Regions from separate parts of the Frankia sp. Hr75.2 genome, predicted to be linked through region 3. Evidence: predicted binding sites of a transcription regulator. Region 3 holds the regulator's gene; each other region holds the start of a gene.

Region 1 (5,135 bases), on a different contig from region 3:
AAGTGAACGGGTTCGTCGTGCGGCTCGCCGCCGTCGGGCAGCCGCCACGAGTCGTTCTTCTCGGAGTGCAGGATGCCTCGGCCGGCGCTCATCCGCTGGGCCAGCCCGGGGTAGATCACGCCCGAGTTGCCGGTCGAGTCCTGGTGGACGAGCGAACCCCGCAGTACCCAGGTGACGATCTCCATGTCGCGGTGCGGGTGGGTCTCGAAGCCCGCGCCTGCGCGCACGGTGTCGTCGTTGTTGACCAGTAGCAGCCCGTGATGTGTGTTTGACGGATCGTAGTGGTGGCCGAATGAGAAGGAGTGCTTGGAGTCGAGCCAGTTGATCTTTGTCTTGGGGCGGTCGTCTGCGCGGCGGATGTCGACCTTCGACCGCTGTGTCATGTCGGCCATGATGGCCCCTTCCCATCTCCGTGACGCATCATTAAGGTGCATGACGTGTCAATCAGATCCCGGGGTGACGCATTCCCGACCCCGCCACCCGAGGTCCCGCCGCCTGCCGCACCCGCGGTCGCGGGCGCCGCGGTGTCCTGGCTGACTCGGCGGGAGCAGCGCGTATGGCGGCGCTACCTGCTCATGACCAGCCAGCTAACCGTGTGGATGAACCGCCAACTCGCCGCGGAGGCGGGGATCTCACTCGCCGACTACGACGTTCTCGTCCGCCTCACCGACACCCCCGAAGGGCGCCTGCGGGTGACCAAGCTGGCCAGGGAGCTCTCGTGGGAGCAGAGCAGGCTCTCCCATCACGTCGCCCGGATGCAGCGGCGTGGCCTCGTGGCGCGCGAGGAGTGCGCCGACGACGGCCGCGGCGCCCTTGTCGTGCTCACGGAGCGCGGCCGCGCCATGATCGAACAGGCCGCTCCCGCTCATGTCGCTTTCGTCCGTGAGCATGTGTTCGACATGCTCACGGAAGCCCAGGTCGACGCCCTTGACGCGATCGCCACGTCAGTACTGACCCGGCTCGCCGCGGACGACCACCCGTCATCCGCCTGATTCGCCACCCGTGCCCCGGGACTTGTCGTCAAGATCATGAGGTCTCGGGCTCGAGATAGGGCGGCGGGGTGACCGTGATCCTTCTGCCCAGTGTCGTGGTCCACTCGAAGACACCCTCACGTGGCTGGCTGATCTGCCAGCCACTGCGGTGGCGCATGCGGTGATGTCGTCGACACGGAAGGCCCAGATTGTCCAGCGCTGTCCGGCCGCCCACGGCGTCGGGGACGGTGTGGTCGAGCTCGCAGTGGATCGCGCGCCGGGCGCACCCGGGCATGCGGCAGGTGCGGTCGCGCGCGCGCACGTGACGTACCTGCGCCGGGGTGGGGTGCCGGCGGTCGGAGACGTCGAGGAGGACGCCGCGCTGGTCGGTCAGGAGTCGCCGCCAGGTCGACCCTGGCCGAGCGGCCATCTCGCGGGCGACCGCTCCGGGGATGGTGCCGACACCTGGGATCTCACCGGGCTCCGACGATATGCCGAGCAGTGTGGTCACGGGCACGACCACCTGGACGTCGCAGGAGAACGGCCGGCCGTGCTCGGCTCGTCCGGTGAGCAGGTCGACGACGACGTCGGCCCGGATCTGGTCCGTCGTCCGTTCGTCGTGGGTATCCCGGGCGGCGACGATCTCGCGGGTCACCTGGTCGACTCGCCGGTAGCAGGCGTCTGCCTCCTCCGCCGGGAGCAACGCGGACAGCGTGCTGCTGCCCTCCTCGCCGGGACGAACCCAGACCCGTCGCGCGGCTCTTCGTGTACGGGCCCGCTCCGCCGAGCCGTCGGGGTCGATCCGCTGGACCGTGCGTCGGCACGCATCGGCGAAGGCTCCCTGAGTGGGACGTGGCCCGCCTTCCAGCACGCGCCTCTCCACGGCGGCCGCCAGTTCGTCATCCAACGGGCGAACGGCGCGTTCCAGGGATCTCAACCGAGATAGATCAATTGCCCCGTTTTTCAGTGTCGTCAACGCGCGGGGGAGCCGATCCGTGATCGTGCGCGCGTAGGTCATGTCTCGCGCCACCGAGGTGGCGGAGGCGCCGACCTCGATCGCCACGTCCTCCGGAGCAAGCTCGTCAAAAGTCCCGGTCGCCGCCTCGCGCGGTGGATTCATATGAGTGATGGCCGATAGATCCTCCATCATTCCTGCCTGAAGCCAGCCGAGCACCTTTAACTTGGTGCGATACCTGTCGACACGATGACAGAATCGCCGCAAGAAGGGCGTGGCCTGATCCAGGTCGCTCCTCGCGGTTCCGGCGCCGGTTGCCGCGATTGCCTCGGCCAGGACCGTGTGGAGCGCGTCCACCAGGTCGAACGAGACGTCTGATCGCTGCGGTTCGGAATCCATACCCGCTGCCGTCGACGCCCGGGTCATGGAGCTGTCGAACTGATCCATCAGGTTCACCGCCCACCGTCAGTGAAATTCTTCGAACATGCGTTCGATCCTAGGGTAGGGTCGGCTCTGCTGGCAAGGGTTCGGGCGAGTCGTCCCGAGGGTGACCTGATCTGTGGGTGGGTCGTTTCGTGGGTGAATGGAAATAAGTAGATGAATTATATGGATTACAAAGACAGGCAAATTCTTTTGCTTCTTCAGTGGCTAACGATCACTCTCGTTGGTGGCTGCACGGGAGACGTTCTCCGCCGCGGTGTGTGGTGCGGCCTGTCCGACCGCCTCGGGTCGGAGCCCGACGCCGACCGCACGGGCGAGCACGCGCTGGGCGGCCGGTATCCGGGCGAGGAGCCGGACCGGCATGGGCGCCGTGACCGGCTTGTCGCCGGCCTCCAGCACCGGGCGCAGCAACCCTCGTTGGGCGACCCGCTGCGCAAGCTGGGTGAGGATGGTCGGTGGCGTGCGGCGACGCTGTACCGCGGCCAGCCGCCCGGGCGGTGGTGCGGTTCCGGTGCCCCGGCCGGCGAGCAGGGGCGCACGGAGGATACGTGCCGCGGCGACCGCGTCCTGGATCGCCAGATTGATCCCGACCCCGCCGATCGGCGACATCGCGTGAGCGGCGTCCCCTATGAGCAGTGCGCCGGGAGCGTGCCAGCGCCGCACCCGGTCGACCTGCACCCTCAGCAGGTGGACGTCCTCCCAGCTTCTGATCTCATCGACCCGGTCGGCGAGGTCCGGAGCGAGCGTCGCGACGTTGTCGCGGAGGCGGTCGAGTCCCGCCGCGTGCACGGCGTCGTATCCGCCCTTGCGGATCAGATAGGCGGTCTGCCAGTAGCTGCCCCGATCGATGCGGATGAGCATCCGTCCCGGGCCGACCAGGCCGCCGAGGCCATCCCCGTCACTCGCCCGGCGTGGGAGCCGGAACCACAACACATCCATCGGAGCGCCGAAACGTCGCAGTGGCAGGCCAAGCGACGCGCGGACGACAGATCCGCGGCCGTCGGCACCGACCGTGAGACGCGCCCGCACCACCCGGCGGCCCTGGGTGGTCCGAGCCTCGGCGCCCACCACCCGATCGCCATCCCGGACAAGGCCGGTCACCTCGTGCTCACGCAGCAGCGTGAAGGTCGGAATGTCGGCGCCGGCCTGCGCGAGCATCTCCAGCAGGTCCCACTGCGGGACGAAGTAAATGTAGGGATGACTCACCCGCAGCCGGGAGAAGTCGGCGACCTGGTAGGTCCCGTCCGCGAAGCTGAATCTCAGCCCGGTGACCTGGCGTCCGGGCAGGTCGCGCACGCGTTCGCCAAGGCCGATCGAATCCAGCAGATCGAGCGTGGACGGGTGCACGGTGTCCCCGCGGAAGTCGCGCAGGAAGTCGGCGTGCTTCTCCAACACGCAGGTCTCGAGGCCGTCGCGGGCGAGCAACAGGCCGAGCATCATCCCGGCCGGGCCTGCGCCCACCACACACACGTCGAACGCGGGGCCTGCGGCGTCAGGCATCATGCAGATGCAGTACCCACTGCCTCGGGATCCGAGCGCGGTCCAGGGGGATCAGGTCTGCAGGGAGATCTGCGGTGGGATGCCGCCGTCCGGACCTTCCCCCGAGCCGTCTCCGTTCGGGCTGCGCGTGAAGCTCGCCATCGACGCGGCGGCGAGCTCCTCTACCACTGTGCCGTCGATGGTCTCCCGTTCCAGCAGGCGCGCAGTCAGGGCGTCGAGTGCGTTCCGATGCATGCGCAGCAGGTCGATGGCTCGCGCCTGAGCCTCCCGCAGCAGCCGTGCCACCTCGGCGTCGATCACTCGTTGCGTCTGCTCCGAGTAGGGGCGGGCCATGAGGTCGTCCCCGCCGAGGAAGTTGGGCCCGTCGGACGAGTAGCCCACCGGTCCGATCTCCTCCGACAGCCCGAACTCACGCACCATCCGGGTGGCGAGTTGGGTCGCGCCGGCCAGGTCGTTCGAGGCACCGGTGGAGCCGTGGCCGAACACCACCAGCTCGGCCGCCCGACCGCCGAGCCGCACGGCCAGGCTGTCCAGCAGATAGGCCTCGGAGTAGAGGTGCCGCTCGGCCTCGGGGAGCTGCTGGGTGACGCCGAGCGCCATGCCTGCGGGAAGGATGGTCACCTTCGAGACCGGGTCGGCGTCGTCGCAGAGCGCCGCCACCAGGGCATGGCCCGACTCGTGCACGGCGACGGACCGCTTCTCGTCCGGGAGCAGGGCGTTCGAGGCATCGCGCCGTCCGAGGAGAATGCGGTCACGTGCGGCGTCGAGATCGGCGGCGCTGACCACCGAACGTCCGTCGCGGACGGCGTTGATCGCCGCCTCGTTGACGAGGCTGGCCAGGTCCGCGCCGGAGAATCCGGGCGTGCCCCGGGCGATCCGGGTGAGGTCGGCGTCATCGGTGAGTGCCTTGCCACGGGTGTGCACGGCGAGGATCTCGGCCCGTTCGGACTGGGTCGGCAGCGGCACCGTGACCTGGCGGTCGAACCGACCCGGGCGCAGCAGCGCGTGGTCAAGGGTCTCGGGGCGGTTCGTGGCGGCGAGGACGACCACGCCCGACGTGGACTCGAACCCGTCCATCTCGGCGAGGAGCTGGTTCAGCGTCTGCTCGCGCTCGTCGTTGGACCCGCCGAACGCGCTGGAGCCGCGCCGGCCGCCGATGGCGTCGATCTCGTCGATGAAGATGATGGACGGCGCCCGCTTGCGAGCCTCGGTGAAGAGGTCCCGCACCCGGGATGCGCCGACACCGACGAACATCTCGACGAAGCCCG
Region 2 (5,135 bases), on a different contig from region 3:
CGGTGAGGGCCACCGGCGGCAGCAGGGCGCGGACCATGGCAAACACGGTGCCACGGCGATGTCTCCGTTGCCCGCCGATCACCCGCCGGGGCGAGGTCGGCCCGACCGGGTCCGCGGACCGTCGAAGCGAGTTGGCCGAGCCAGCCCCTGCGCTGCTGGCGCAACACGCTTCAGGTGGAGCGCCGGCCGCCCCCGCTCGGGCATGGTCCGGCAGCGGCGTACCGGCCGACGAGAGCTACCTATTATTAATACGAATTGATGACTCGGCGACGCGCCGATTGTCATGTGGGCGACAGTGTGGCGCTCGCGTTAGTGTTTTGAGGCTGCCGGGATCGTCCGAGCTTCCCGAATCCCTCTGTTTCTCCTTCAAGGCGGACTATGCATAACCTTCTGGCCGTTGTTGTCTCCTATGGTGGATCACCCCAGCTCCACTGTCTTCTGGCGACCCTGGCCGGGGTTACCGGCTGCCGGGTCGCGCTGGTCGAGAACCGGCCCGGCACAGTGCACGAAGACCTGCCCGCGGGCGTTGAGCTGTACGAGGGGCACGGGAATGTCGGATATGGCACGGCTGTGAACATCGCCGTGCTCCGTGCGCTGCGCCCCGGCCCGGCGCAGGAGCCGCGGCCCGCGTCCCCGCCCGAGTGGCTGCTCGTCGTGAACAGCGACGTGACCATGCCTGAGCGGACCAGGGACCTGCTTCCCGATATCCTCGGTTCGATACCCGCCGACGCGGACGTGGTGGGTTTCCCGGTGCAGGCCGAGACCGGCCTCTCCGGCCGGAGCACGGCGGTGCTTCCGAGTATCCGTACGAATGCGTACACGGCGGTGCGCGGTGAGGCCGCCGCGGTGGAACGCTGGCCCGAGCTCTGCTATCCCGTCGGGGCGTTCTTCGCGATCCGTACCCAGGAGTTCCTCCGGATGGGCGGTTTCGACCCGTCCTACTGGATGTACTATGAGGAAACGGACCTTTTCGCCCGGCTGCACGCGTCCGGTGGCCGCATCGCGTGGATCGACGACTGCTGCCATGTCACCCACGTCGGCGGCGGGACCGTCGGCCGCGCCGGCCTGATGTACGCCGAACTCGGCCGTTCGGCCGCCATCTACGCGCGGCGCCACGGCGACACGCTCGGGCGGGGCTGGCTCGCCGTCCACGTGGCGCAGCTGGCGGCGCTGGCGCTGCGCAAGCTCGCGACCGGCCGGACCCACGACGCGCTGCGCGCGTCGAGGATCCTGTCCGGCGTCGCGACGGGGCTGGTCCAGCCTCGCTGGGAGCCCGCCACCCAGTCCCGCTGGCGGGCCGTTCCGGTCGCCACCCGCCGTGACCTGGGTCGGATGGACACCGCCGCGCCCGGGCAGGTGCCGGCGCCCCGGGCGTCCCGCACGTCCCGCGCGGACCGGTCGCCACAGGTGACCGCCGGGTACCGCTGACTGTCAGATACAGCCGACTGTCAGATACGGCTGACCGCCGGGCCGGGTGCGACCGATCGCCGTCTCACCAGCCGCGGGAGCGCCACTCGGCCAGGTGCGGGCGCTCGGCGCCGAGTGTTGTGTCCTTTCCGTGGCCCGGGTAGATCCATGTCCGGTCGGGCAGCGGACCGAACACCTTGGCCTCGAGGCCGTCCATCAGGGTGGCGAAGGCGGCGGCGTCCCCGAAGGTGTTCCCTGGGCCGCCGGGGAACAGACAGTCGCCGGTGAACAGGTGCGGGGCGTCGCCGTCCTGGTCGTAGAGCAGGGCCACGGAGCCGGGCGTGTGCCCGACGAGGTGCACGACCCGCAGCGTGACCTCGCCGACGTGCACCTCGTCGCCGTCGACGACCGGGTCCATCGTCGGGACCGGGATGGCGGGCGCGTCGAGCGGGTGCGCCACGGTGCGGGCCCCGGTCGCGGCGACGACCTCCTCGAGCGCCTGGACGTGGTCGGCGTGCCGGTGGGTCGTCACCACGGTGGCCAACCCGCTGTCGCCGACGAGGCGTAGCAGCGTGTCGGTCTCGTTCGCCGCGTCGACGAGCAGCTGCTCGCCGGTGGCGGCGCAGCGCAGGAGATAGCAGTTGTTGTCGAACGGGCCGACCGCCACCTTGGTGATCGTGAGGTCCGGGAGCTCGCGGGTGTCCGCCGGCCCGCCGACGGTGACCTCGCCCGTGTATCCGGCGCCGATGTTCATCACGGTTCTCCTCGATCTCTCCGTGGACTGGTCCGCGCGGATCCGTCCGTGGCCGGACCGCCGTGGTGGCGGCCGGGCGGCGTGGAATGATCCGCGGAGCGCATCCATTCTGATCGGCGTGACCGCCGTGTGTCCTCGACGGAACAAGGATGTGGCCCGCGGGGTTCCCCTGCGCGGAGCCGGGCACCGCCGTGTGCGGGCACGTCGGCCCGGGCGTGTAGCGTCGGTCGTGTTCGAACGCGCGTTTGATCCGGTGCCGCTGCGGAGCCGGGCCCAGGGCGCGGCGCCTGCCCGCGGGGCCGCGTAACGGGCCGCAAACCCGTCCGTAGCATGCCTGCCGCAGGCCGCGACAGTTGTCCCCCACACCTGATGTCACCCAAACCTGACTGTCACCTGTATCCGACTGTCACCCCCACCCGACCGAAGACCACGAGGGACCTGACGATGGCTGACCGTCTTGTCGTCCGCGGAGCACGTGAGCACAACCTTCGTGACGTCGATCTCGACCTGCCCAGGGACGGCCTGGTGGTCTTCACCGGGCTGTCGGGCTCGGGCAAGTCGAGCCTCGCCTTCGACACGATCTTCGCCGAGGGGCAGCGCCGGTACGTCGAGTCACTTTCGGCCTACGCCCGCCAGTTCCTCGGCCAGATGGACAAGCCGGACGTCGACTTCATCGAGGGCCTGTCACCCGCGGTCTCGATCGACCAGAAGTCGACCTCGCGCAACCCGCGCTCGACGGTGGGCACGATCACCGAGGTCTACGACTACCTGCGGCTGCTGTACGCGCGGGTCGGCCACCCGCACTGCCCGAAGTGCGGCCGCCCGATCGCCCGGCAGACCCCGCAGCAGATCGTCGACCGGCTCCTGGAGCTCCCCGAGGGCACCCGCTTCCAGGTCCTGGCGCCGGTCGTCCGTGGCCGCAAGGGCGAGTACGCCGACCTCTTCGCCGAGCTGCAGAGCTCCGGCTTCGCCCGGGTCCGGGTGGACGGCACCGTCGTGGCGCTCACCGAGCGCCCCAAGCTCGAGAAGCAGCGCAAGCACACGATCGAGGTCGTGGTCGACCGGCTCGCGGCGAAGGAGTCGGCCAAGCGCCGCCTCACCGACTCGATCGAGACGGCGCTCAAGCTCGGCAGCGGCCTGGTGCTGCTCGACTTCGTCGACCGGGATCCGGCCGACCCCGACCGCGAGCGGATGTACTCCGAGCACCTGGCCTGCATGTACGACGACCTCTCCTTCGAGGAGATGGAGCCGAGGTCGTTCTCGTTCAACTCGCCGTTCGGGGCCTGCCAGGAGTGTTCGGGTCTGGGAACTCGCAAGGAGGTCGACCCCGACCTCGTCGTGCCCGACCCGACGCTCTCGCTCGCCGAGGGCGCGATCCAACCGTGGGCCGGCGGGCACAACAAGGAGTACTTCGAGCGGCTGCTGACGGCGCTCAGCGAGGACCTCAGCTTCCGGATGGACACCCCGTGGGAGGGGCTGCCGGAGCGCGCCCGCAAGGCGATCCTGCACGGCAGCGGCGAGACCGAGATCCACGTCGGCTACACGAACCGCTACGGTCGCAAGCGCTCCTACTACACGTCCTTCGAGGGCGTGATGGCCTTCCTGCGTCGCCGCCACTCGGACGCCGAGTCCGACAGCAGCCGCGAGCGCTACGAGGGCTACATGCGCGACGTGCCCTGCCCGGCATGCCGGGGCGCCCGGCTCAAACCGGAGTCGCTGGCCGTCACGCTCGGCGGCCGCTCCATCGCCGAGGTCTCCGGGATGTCGATCGGGGAATGCGCGGCATTCCTGCGCGGCGTCGAGCTCAGCGAGCGGGAGCAGGCCATCGCCGGGCGGGTCCTCAAGGAGATCGACGCGCGGCTCGCCTTCCTGCTGGACGTCGGCCTCGACTACCTGTCCCTGAACCGTTCCGCCGGCACGCTCGCCGGTGGGGAGGCCCAGCGGATCCGCCTCGCCACCCAGATCGGCTCGGGGCTGGTCGGCGTGCTCTACGTGCTCGACGAGCCGTCGATCGGCCTCCACCAGCGGGACAACCGCCGCCTCATCCAGACCCTCGTCCGGCTGCGCGATCTCGGCAACACGCTGATCGTCGTGGAACACGACGAGGACACGATCCGTGCCGCCGACTGGGTGGTGGACATCGGCCCCGGGGCCGGTGAGCACGGCGGCCGGGTGGTCGTCTCCGGCCCGGTCGAGGAGCTGCTGAGCAGCGAGGAGTCGATGACCGGCGCCTACCTCTCCGGTCGGCGGCAGATCCCGGTGCCCGACATCCGCCGCGCGCCGACGAAGTCGCGCTCGCTGACCGTGCACGGCGCCCGGGAGCACAACCTCCGGGACGTGACGGTGTCGTTCCCGCTCGGCTGCCTGGTAGCGGTCACCGGCGTCTCCGGCTCGGGCAAGTCGACGCTGGTCAACGACATCCTCGCCAGCGTGCTCGCGAACCATCTCAACGGCGCGCGCGAGGTGCCGGGCCGGCACCGCACGGTGTCCGGCCTCGAGCACCTCGACAAGGCGGTGCGGGTCGACCAGTCACCGATCGGCCGGACCCCGCGGTCCAACCCGGCGACGTACACGGGCGTGTTCGACCACATCCGCCGGCTGTTCGCGGAGACGACCGAGGCGAAGGTCCGCGGGTACCTGCCGGGCCGGTTCTCGTTCAACGTCAAGGGCGGCCGGTGCGAGGCCTGCTCCGGCGACGGCACCATCAAGATCGAGATGAACTTCCTGCCGGACGTCTACGTCCCGTGCGAGGTCTGCGCGGGCGCCCGGTACAACCGGGAGACGCTGGAGGTGCACTTCAAGGGCCGCAACATCGCCGAGGTGCTCGACATGCCGATCGAGGAGGCCGCCGAGTTCTTCGCGGCGGTCCCGGCGATCGCCCGGCACCTGCGCACGCTCAACGACGTCGGCCTCGGCTACGTCCGGCTGGGCCAGTCGGCGCCCACCCTCTCCGGCGGTGAGGCGCAGCGGGTGA
Region 3 (5,135 bases):
CGGGCAGGCTGACACTGCCGCCCGCGGGGTGCGTCCGACTGGGTTCCGTCACCTCGACCGGCGGCCCTGCGGACAGACGGTCAAGGCCCTGTGGATTACCTGTGTAACAACCTGTGGATGACTTGCGGTGCTGCAACTACAAGATGTTGTGTCCACCGTAGCGCACACCCCCGACAGATCCGACACCGGCCCCTCCGGCGCATGTGGTCCTCAGGTGTGTTCTCGCCAGCCCGCGCCGGGGCCACGACAGGCGGTGACACCAGCCGGACGTGCCCTCGGTGGGGCAGCCGCAACACCTGACGCACCGAAAGCCCCGGGCATGCCGGGCCGCCGAGCTATCGGGGCGTCGGGGCCGCAGCAGGAAAGCCGGGTCAGGGGAGCCGGAGCTCCTGACCGGGCATGAGCGTCACCGTGTCGAGGCCGTTCAGGGTCATGAGCCCGCGGACGGTGTCGCGGGCGTCGGCCTCGGGGGCGGCCTCGTGGGCGATCTCCCAGAGTGTCTCCCCGGACCGCACGACGTGCGTCCGGTAGCTCACCGGGACGCCGGTGAACGCCTGTGACGCCGTCACCAGCACCAACGAGAAGACAAGGCCGAGGAGCGTGCTCGCCAGCGCCACCACGACGATGCGGCCGCGCCTGGTCAGCCGCAGCGGCGGCCGCGCACCCGACCTCCCCCGCCCACCGGCCCGCGACCGGGACCCGGCCCGAGGTCGAGGTCGAGCCTCAGGCCGGGCGTGGGGCTGAGGCCGGGGACGCTGGGGCTGGGACTGCCCACTCGGCCCAGGACGCGGCCCGGGCGCCGCGGCGGCCGACCCGGCCGCGACCAGCCCGACGGCTGCCTCACGCCACCACATGCCGGGCATCTCGATGACGGACGCCCCGGATCGCCGCTCACCGCCCCGCCTGGACTCACCGGGCGGCACCGTGGCGGCCGGAGCAGCCCCCGAGAGACCACATCGGGCGCCACGAGAGCGAACCGGGCGCCCTACCGGCACGCGGCCCATGCCGCGCACCGCCACCCCCCGCACCCCGCGGCCACGGACGGCGACTCCGCCCACCGCGGCTCCACGCACGCCGCGTGCCCCCCGCGCACCCGTCGCGACCTGCGCACCCTGCCGCAGCGCGCAGCTGCGGGACACCGGGTGACCCCGCCGAACTGACGCATTCCCACCGGCCGCACCGCCACCGTCGGTCATGCCAACCTCCCAGGCGCGAACACTCGTTCGATCGAACGCCTGAGCGATTCTTACACGGCCGCCACGCACACTTCCCCCGACACGCTCGAACAGACGTTTGAGATTCGGCGACCGGCCGACTACCGTCAAGGACGATCAGTTGTGGACGATCGTGCGAGATGAACCGAGCACGAAGGACCCTGCCAAACCGATCAGCCGAACCGATCAAAAGTTACTAATCGGACAAAGCATTGGAACGACCGGGTGGGTGTTGGCGGAGCCGGGCCGTCGACCACCCGGTCCTTGGCAGCCGCCGGTGGCACCATCCGCCGCGCGGAAGCATCGACAGGAGAGCGGTAAGCGATGACCAGCCAGGAACGGGGTACCCGCCGAGGTGACACCCGTGGCAACGTCCGGGATTTTCCCGACAGCCCCGCGGACGCCTCGGGCCTGACGCAGCGGCAGAAGAAGGTGCTCGAGGTCATCCGGTCCGCGGTGGAGCGGCGTGGATACCCGCCGAGCGTCCGGGAGATCGGCGAGGCTGTCGGCCTGACCAGCACCAGCAGCGTGGCACACCAGCTCAAGGTGCTGCAGGAGAAGGGGTTCCTCCGGCGCGACCCGAACCGGCCGCGGGCGATGGAGGTGCTTCCGATCGGCGGCGCGAAGGCCGGCGGGCGTTCCCGCGCGGGTGCCGCGGCGGCGGCCGGCGCACCCGCCGAGACCACGGCGCTGGAGGCCGGCACGCCCACCTACGTCCCCCTGGTGGGGCGGATCGCCGCCGGTGGGCCGATCCTCGCCGAGCAGGCGATCGAGGACGTCTACCCGCTGCCGAAGGAGATCGTCGGCGAGGGAACTCTGTTCCTGCTCAAGGTGGTCGGCCAGTCGATGATCAATGCCGCCATCTGTGACGGCGACTTCGTCGTCGTCCGGCAGCAGCCGGTGGCGGACAACGGCGAGATCGTCGCGGCGATGATCGATGGGGAGGCCACGGTCAAGCGGTTCCGGCAGCGCGACGGCCGGGTGTGGCTGGCGCCGGAGAACCCGGCCTTCTCCGACATCCCGGCCGAGGACGCGACCATCCTCGGCCGCATCGTGGCGGTGATGCGCCGGGTCTGATCCCCGGCACGCGGCCGGCACCGGGCAGGCCAGGCACCGGTCAGACGTCAGGCGTCTGACCGGTGCGGTGTTCAGCTCGCGGTGTTCCGTCGGGGCTGGTGTTCAGGCAGGGCCGTCAGGCGCGGAACGGCTCCAGCTCGGCGGCCAGGCCCACGGGCACGCGCGCGGCGACCTCGGTGCCCTTGCCGGTGTGCTCAACTCGAAGCACCTCGCCGATCTGGTGGATGCGGGAGACGAGATCGCCCCGGGTGTAGGGCACCAGCAGGGACATCTCGACCTCCGGGTGCGGTATCCGCGCCGAGAGCGCCTCCACCAGCTCCTGCAGCCCCGCCCCGGACCGCGCCGAGACGAAGATGGCGTCCGGCACCGCCTGACGCAGGACGGCGAGCGTGGTCGGGTCGACCGCGTCCACCTTGTTGACCACGATGAGCTCGGGCACCCCGGCCGCGTCGATCTCGGCGAGCACCTCGCGCACGGCCGAGATCTGCCCCATCGGGTCCGGGGCCGAACCGTCGACGACGTGCAGGACGAGGTCGGCGTCCACCACCTCCTCGAGCGTCGAGCGGAACGCCTCGACGATCTGGTGCGGCAGGTGGCGCACGAAGCCGACCGTGTCGGCCAGGGTGAAGATCCGGCCGTCGGGCAGCGTGGCCCGGCGCACCGTCGGGTCGAGGGTCGCGAACAGCGCGTCCTCGACCAGTACGCCCGCCCCGGTCAGTCGGTTGAGCAGCGACGACTTGCCGGCGTTGGTGTAGCCGGCGATCGCGACGGCGGGAACGGCACCGCGGCGGCGTGACGACCTCTTGGTCGCCCGGACGGTGGCCATCCCGGTGAGCTCTCGGCGCAGCTTGGTGATGCGCGCGCGCAGCCGGCGACGGTCCGTCTCGATCTTCGTCTCACCGGGGCCACGGGTACCGATCGGCGCCCGGCCGCCGCTGGCGGCCTGCCGGGACATCGACTCACCCCAGCCGCGCAGCCTCGGCAGCATGTACTGCAGCTGGGCGAGCTCGACCTGCGCCTTGCCCTCGCGCGACGTCGCGTGCTGGGCGAAGATGTCGAGGATCAGCGCCGTCCGGTCGATCACCTTGACCTTGACGACCTCCTCGAGCTGGCGCAGCTGGCCGGGGGTCAGCTCGCCGTCGCAGATCACCGTGTCCGCGCCGGTCGCCAGTACGATCTCGGCGAGCTCCTTGGCCTTGCCGGAGCCCACGAAGGTCGCTGCGTCGGGCCTGTCCCGGCGCTGCACGAGCGCGTCGAGCACGACCGAGCCGGCGGTGGTGGCGAGCGCGGCCAGCTCCGCCATGGACGCCTCGGCCTCGACCTGCGAGCCCGACGTCCACACCCCGATCAGAACGACCTGTTCCAGCCGGAGCTGGCGGTACTCGACCTCGGTGACGTCCTCGAGCTCGGTGGTGAGGCCCGGGACACGGCGCAGCGCGCCACGGTCCTCCAGGTCGAGCCCGTCGCCCTCCTCGTCGAAGAACGAGAACCCGTCGGCCTCGGCCAGGGCGAGCGCGGTGCCGGCGCGACCGTCACGACCCTCGTGGCCGTCGTTTTCGCCCGAGTGCAGTTTCAGATGCCGGGTGGACGCCACAGCGGCGTCAGCGCGAAGACTCATACCATCCGTTCTCAACGCGGCACGGTGACCGCGTCATTCCAGTCCGCCCCGGCCGGGACGGCACTCTTTCGCCCCATCAGCCGGGTTCGCCCGGCCGATGAAACACCGTCATCCCCAGGGTGACACGGCGTACCCGCGATCGCGAACCCTTTACCGGACGGCGCCCGCCACCGGACGACATCGGCGGACCTGAGGCGGGCACCCGGCCCGACGCCCGGGCGCACCCACGCGCTACGGGTCCCCGAGGGAGATCGAGGGACTTCGCCCTGCCTGCCCCGGCCGCGCTCAGCCGGCCCCGACAACGCTCGGACGCCGCTCGCCCGCGGGAGCCGCCGGGCCGAAGCCACCCGCCGCGCGCAGCCAGTCGGGACGAAGGACACCGTCCGACACCAGCACGGCCGGGCCACTGAGCAGGACGGTCGACTCCCGCCAGCCGACGGTCAGCCGCCCGCCGGGGAGGTCGACCTCGACCTCTGCGGGCGGCCCATCGCCATTGCGGGCCGCCCAGGCCACAGCGACGGCACACGCGCCGGTGCCGCAGGACGCGGTCTCACCGACGCCCCGCTCGAAGACCCGCATGGCGACCCCGTCCGGAGCCGGGACGACGACCTCGACATTCACGCCCTCGGGGAAGGCGGCGGCCGGGTAGGCCGGCGCGCGCAGATCCAGGCGCGCCAGGCCGGCCGGGTCGAGGTCGTCGGCGAAGCAGACCGCGTGCGGGTTCCCCATCGAGACCGGCACGGCGGCGAACTCCCGCCCGGCGACCGTGACCGGCACCGGGCCGGCGGCCAGCTCGGGCGGTCCCATCTCGACGGTGACGTCGCCGCCCGCCGGCACCTCGACCGCCCGCAGGCCGGCCCGGGTGGCGATGACGAGACGGCCGGGCGCGGCGTAACCCGCGTCGACGAGATAGCGGGCGAACACCCGGATCCCGTTGCCGCACATCTCGGCGATCGACCCGTCGGCGTTGCGATAGTCCATGAACCAGCGGGCGGCCGCGCTGTCGCCGGCGGCGGGCTCGGCCGCGGTCAACACGACCCGCAGCACCCCGTCGGCGCCGATGCCGGTGCCCCGGTGGCACAGCGCCCGCACCAGCTCGGGGCTGAGATCGAGCTCGCCGTCGGCATCCGGCAGGATGACGAAGTCGTTACCCGTTCCGTGTCCCTTGACGAAGCGCACGCCGCGATCGTACGGCCGCGGCGGGCTCACCCCGCGGCAGCCGCCCG

The links. Region 3 encodes LexA, which represses DNA repair genes until DNA is damaged. Its sites were predicted from a motif close to CGAACNNNNGTTCG; they were not measured.
Region 1: AC559T_RS26490 (HNH endonuclease signature motif containing protein) is a predicted target of LexA. The motif match lies at 2,406-2,419, and genes of this name have one in related genera.
Region 2: uvrA (excinuclease ABC subunit UvrA) is a predicted target of LexA. The motif match lies at 2,396-2,409, and genes of this name have one in related genera.

The regions. Positions count from the first base shown of each region.
Region 1 is NZ_CASGGV010000310.1:37,530-42,664, forward strand. Features, by position in the region: gene AC559T_RS26480 (pirin family protein) at 1-392, opposite strand, end outside; gene AC559T_RS26485 (MarR family winged helix-turn-helix transcriptional regulator) at 438-992, shown strand; gene AC559T_RS26490 (HNH endonuclease signature motif containing protein) at 1,027-2,373, opposite strand; gene AC559T_RS26495 (FAD-dependent oxidoreductase) at 2,575-3,870, opposite strand; gene ftsH (ATP-dependent zinc metalloprotease FtsH) at 3,919-5,135, opposite strand, start outside.
Region 2 is NZ_CASGGV010000310.1:140,400-145,534, forward strand. Features, by position in the region: gene AC559T_RS26900 (helix-turn-helix transcriptional regulator) at 1-37, opposite strand, end outside; gene AC559T_RS26905 (glycosyltransferase family 2 protein) at 379-1,428, shown strand; gene AC559T_RS26910 (MBL fold metallo-hydrolase) at 1,493-2,161, opposite strand; gene uvrA (excinuclease ABC subunit UvrA) at 2,606-5,135, shown strand, end outside.
Region 3 is NZ_CASGGV010000303.1:32,201-37,335, forward strand. Features, by position in the region: gene AC559T_RS25120 (LysM peptidoglycan-binding domain-containing protein) at 372-617, opposite strand; gene lexA (transcriptional repressor LexA) at 1,539-2,291, shown strand; gene hflX (GTPase HflX) at 2,407-3,909, opposite strand; gene dapF (diaminopimelate epimerase) at 4,195-5,088, opposite strand; gene AC559T_RS25140 (EAL domain-containing protein) at 5,115-5,135, opposite strand, start outside.